DNA from 2 places in the Lysobacter sp. CC-YZS074 genome. Region 1 is predicted to be linked to the other one. Evidence: predicted binding sites of a transcription regulator. Region 1 holds the regulator's gene; the other holds the start of a gene.
The links. The regulator FliA, encoded in region 1, starts transcription of late flagellar genes. The targets are predictions, from matches to a motif close to TAAAGTTTNNCNNNCNNNGGCCGATAA.
Positions count from the first base shown of each region.

Region 2: U8331_RS11515 (HDOD domain-containing protein) is a predicted target of FliA. The motif match lies at 1,257-1,283, and genes of this name have one in related genera.

Region 1 is NZ_CP200301.1:2,641,590-2,643,981, reverse strand. It holds gene U8331_RS12015 (protein phosphatase CheZ) at 1-83, opposite strand, end outside; gene cheY (chemotaxis response regulator CheY) at 80-472, opposite strand; gene U8331_RS12005 (RNA polymerase sigma factor FliA) at 545-1,306, opposite strand; gene U8331_RS12000 (MinD/ParA family protein) at 1,303-2,181, opposite strand; gene U8331_RS11995 (flagellar biosynthesis protein FlhF) at 2,168-2,392, opposite strand, start outside.
Region 2 is NZ_CP200301.1:2,540,670-2,543,061, reverse strand. It holds gene U8331_RS11520 (peptide chain release factor 3) at 1-1,163, opposite strand, end outside; gene U8331_RS11515 (HDOD domain-containing protein) at 1,327-2,392, shown strand, end outside.

The sequences.
Region 1 (2,392 bases):
GCGTGCAGGCGCTTGGTGATCAGCTGGCGGTCCTGCACCGGCAGGGTCTTGCCGTCCGGCGCGCCGGTGGCGACGCTGCTCACGCCGCGGTCTCCAGGCGCTCGAAGATCTTGCCCAGCTTGTCGCCCAGGGTGGAGGCGGTGAACGGCTTGATGACGTAGCCGTTCACGCCGGCCTGCGCGGCCTCGATGATCTGCTCGCGCTTGGCCTCGGCGGTCACCATCAGCACCGGGGTCTTGGCCAGCGCGGCGTCGGCGCGGATCGCCTTGAGCAGGTCGATGCCGGGCATGCCGGGCATGTTCCAGTCGGTGATGACCAGGTCGAACGGACCCTTGCGCAGCTCGACCAACGCGGTGGAGCCGTCGTCGGCCTCGGTGGTGTTGTAGAAGCCCAGGTCGTTGAGCAGGTTCTTGACGATGCGGCGCATGGTCGAGAAGTCGTCGACGATCAGGATGCGGATGTTCTTGTCCATGGGTCAGGCTCGTGCAGCGGGAAGGCGGGGTGGGCAGGCAAAGCGATGAGGCAGGGTGGCGGTCGGTGCGGTTCAGTCGTCGTCGAGCCGCGCTTCCTCGCGCCAGTCGCCCAGGCGGGCGCGCAGGCGCAACATCGCCTGGCCGTGGATCTGGCAGACGCGGGATTCGCTGATCGACAGCACCGCGCCGATCTCGCGCAGGTTCAGCTCCTGCTCGTAGTACAGCGACAGCACCAGCTGCTCGCGTTCGGGCAGGTCGCCGATGGCGCCACCCAGGGCTTCGCGGAAGGCGGTGTGCTCGAACTCGCGCGCCGGGCTGGCGGCACCCGTGGCGGCCAGGCGCGGCTCGCCGTCGTGCTCCTCCAGGTGCGCGTCGAGGCTGATCAGCTGGCCGCGCGCGGCGTCCTCCAGCATCCGGTGGTACTCGTCGAGCGGCACCTCCAGCTGGGCGGCGACTTCCTGCGCGGTGGCGGCGCGGCCGGTGTCCTGCTCGACCGCGCGGGTGGCGGCGACCACGTCGCGGTAGCGGCGGTGCACCGAACGCGGTACCCAGTCGCCGCGGCGGATCTCGTCGATCATCGCGCCGCGGATGCGGATCGATGCGTAGGTCTCGAACGCCGCGCCCTGGTCGGCCTGGAAATTGCGGGCGGCGCCGATCAGGCCGAGCATGCCGGCCTGGATCAGGTCGTCGACCTCGACGCTGGCCGGCAGGCGCGCGGCAAGGTGGTGGGCGATGCGGCGCACCAGCTCGCCGTGGCGCTCGACGATGAGCGCCGCGTCGCGCGAGGCGTCGGTCGGCTGGTGGGCGCGGTAGGCGGCAGCGACGGCGCTCATGCGGCGGCACTCCGGGCGGGCTGTGCGATCAGCCGCTCCATGAAGAACTCGACGTGGCCGCGGGGGCCGGGCGGGCTCTGCCACTGCCCGGCGCGGCGGGCGATGTCGCGGAAGGCGGCCGAGGCCGGCGCCGACGGAAACGCGTCGACCACCGCTTCCTGGCGCTGCACCGCGCGGCGCAGCCATTCGTCGCGGGGGACCGCGCCGAGGTAGTTCAGGGTGACGTCGAGGAACTTGCTGGTGACCCGCTGCAGCTTGTCGAACAGCTGCCGGCCCTCGGCCACGTGCTGGACCTGGTTGGCGAGGATCTGGATCCGGCTGACGCCGCGGTCGCGGCTGAGCACCTTGATCAGCGCGTAGGCGTCGGTGACCGAGGCCGGTTCGTCGCAGACCACCACCACCACGTCCTGCGCGGCCTGGCAGAAGGTCAGCACGCCGTCGGCGATGCCCGCGGCGTTGTCGACCACCATGGTGTCGATCGGCACGTCGAGCTGGCTGAAGGCGTGCACCAGGCCGACGTGCTGCTGCGGCAGCAACTCGGTCATGTGGCGCTTGCCCGAGGCGGCGGGCACGATCCACATGCCGCGCGGGCCTTCCAGCAGGGTGTCCTTGAGTTCGCAGCGGCCGGCGAACACGTCCGCCAGGGTGAACCGCGGCGACAGGCCGAGCATCACGTCGACGTTGGCCAGGCCCAGGTCGGTGTCCAGCAGCAGGGTGCGCTGGCCGGCGTTCTGCAGGGCGAGGCCAAGGTTGACCGAGACGCTGGTCTTGCCCACGCCGCCCTTGCCGCTGGCGACCGCGATGACGCGCACGGGCGCCGGCGCAGCGCCCGGCTGCGTCGCTTGGAAAGCGGGATTGTGGTCAGGCGACGGCATGACGATCCTCGGTGGCAAGGGGGTTATCGGCAGCACGGCGCAATTTCTCCAGTAGCAGCACGAGATGGGAGGCATCGGCGCGGGCGAGGTCGGTCGCGACCTGCTGTCCGGCGGTGGTGTAGGCCAGGCTCAGGCCGTTGCGGATCACGGTCGAGAGGGCGGCGCCGAGGCGGCCGGTCTCGTCGAGCTTGGTCAGCACCACGCCCTCCGG
Region 2 (2,392 bases), 100 kb from region 1:
ATGCCGGTGAACGACAGCTTCTCGCCCTCGGTGAAGGTGTCGCCGATCGAGATCGTGCCGTGGTTGTGGATGCCGATGACGTCGCCGGAATACGCGGTCTCGGCGATCTCGCGGTCGCTGGCCATGAAGGTCAGCGCGTTGGCCAGCTTCATGTCCTTGCCGCTGCGCACGTGGAAGGCCTTCATGCCGGCCTCGAACTTGCCCGAGCAGATCCGCATGAAGGCGACGCGGTCGCGGTGCTGCGGGTCCATGTTGGCCTGGATCTTGAACACGAAGCCGGTCAGCTTGTCCTCGGTCGGCGCGACTTCGCGGCCGGTGGTCGCGCGCGGGCGCGGTGACGGCGCGTGGCGGACGAAGAAGTCCAGCAGCAGCTGCACGCCAAAGTTGTTGACCGCCGAGCCGAAGAACACCGGGGTCTGCTCGCCGGCGAGGTATTTGTCGAGGTCGAACGGATGGCTCGCGCCCTGCACCAGTTCGAGTTCGTCGCGCAGCTCGGCCAGCGTCGCCGCGCCGATCGCCGCTTCCAGCGCCGGGTCGTCGATCGACTTGAAGATGGTCGAGTCCTGCCGCGTGAAGTTGCGCCCCTGCTCGTACAGGTGGACCTCGCCGCTGACCAGGTGGACCACGCCCTTGAGCCGCTTGCCCATGCCGATCGGCCAGGTGATCGGCGCGCACTGGATGCCCAGCACCGACTCGACCTCGTCGAGCAGCTCGATCGGGTCGCGGCCCTCGCGGTCAAGCTTGTTGATGAAGGTCATGATCGGCGTGTCGCGCAGCCGGCAGACCTCCATCAGCTTGATCGTGCGCTCCTCCACGCCCTTGGCCACGTCGATGACCATCAGCGCCGAGTCGACCGCGGTCAGCACGCGGTAGGTGTCCTCGCCGAAGTCGGCGTGGCCGGGGGTGTCGAGCAGGTTGACGATGTGGCCGTCGTAGGGGAACTGCATCACCGACGAGGTCACCGAGATGCCGCGCTCCTTCTCCAGCGCCATCCAGTCGGAGGTGGCGCTGCGGCTGGTCTTGCGCGACTTGACCGAGCCGGCCATCTGGATCGCGCCGCCGAACAGCAGCAGCTTCTCGGTCAGCGTGGTCTTGCCGGCGTCGGGGTGGGAGATGATGGCGAAGGTGCGGCGGCGCAGGGCTTCTTGGGAAACGTCGGACATGGCGACGGCGCGCGCGTGCGCGCCACGGGGCAATGGGAAGGCGCGGATTATAGCGGCTGGCGAAAACTGCCCACGCAATCACACAAGCGGCGGTTCAGCGCCGTCGGCCACGGCCGATACTGTCAGCGGAGGCGGGGAATCCGCGACGGGTAGAGGAACGAAGGTGCTGATTGTCATCGTGGGGAAGGAGCGCGGTCGGGCCAGCGAGCTGGAGGAGGCGCTGAGCGACTTCGGTCTGGCCTGGGACGTGCTTTGGGTCGAGAGCGCCGCCGCGGCGCTGGCCCTGGGTGCCGAGCGGCCGATCGACGTGGTGGTGAGCGAGGTCGAGGCCGGTGGGCCCGACCTGCTCGGGCAGCTGCGCGAACACCATCCCGAAGCGGTGCGGATCCTGCTGCTCGACCAGGGCCAGGACGCCGACGCCCTGCGCTCGATGGCCAGTGCCCACCGCCTGTTGCGCCAGCCGCTCGACGCCGGTGAGCTGATCGAAGCGGTCGAAAGCGTGGCCGAGCTGCGCGAGCTGCTCGACAACGCCCACCTGAAGGAGGCGGTCGGCCGGATCGAAACGCTGCCGCCGCCGCCCAAGCTCTACCTCGACCTGACCCAGCTGCTGCGCGACCCCGACACCAGCAGCGCCGAAGTCGCCGAACTGCTGGCGCAGGACCCCGCGCTGGCGGCCAAGATGCTGCGCCTGTGCAACTCGGCGTATTTCGCCGCCGGGCGCGTGGTCACCGACATCCGTGCGGCGGTCACCCGCCTGGGCCTGCAGAACACCCAGCGCTTGGTGCTGGCCGCCGAGGCCTTCGGCACGCCGGCCGAGGTCGACGGCGTCGACCGCGAGGCGATGCAGGACCGCGCACTGCGCACCTCGCAACTGGCCGCGCGCATCCTCGGTGGCTCCAGCGCCGAGCTGGCGGCCACCGCCGGCCTGCTGGCCGAGGTCGGCCGGTTGCTGCCCGGCATGCGCTACACGCTGCCCGACGGCACCGAGCAGAATCCCGACGGGCCGCATTTCGCCGAAGGCGGTGCCTACCTGCTGGGCCTGTGGGGCCTGCCGATGCCGATCGTCGAAGCGGTCGCCAACCACCACCAGCCGGCGCGCATGCGGATGGCAGGCTTCTGGGTCGCCGGCGCGGTGCACGTGGCGTCGGCGCTGGTCGCCGGGACCGAGGTCGACGAGGCGTACCTGCGCTCGGTCGGGCAGATCGACAAGCTGCCCAAGTGGCGGCTGC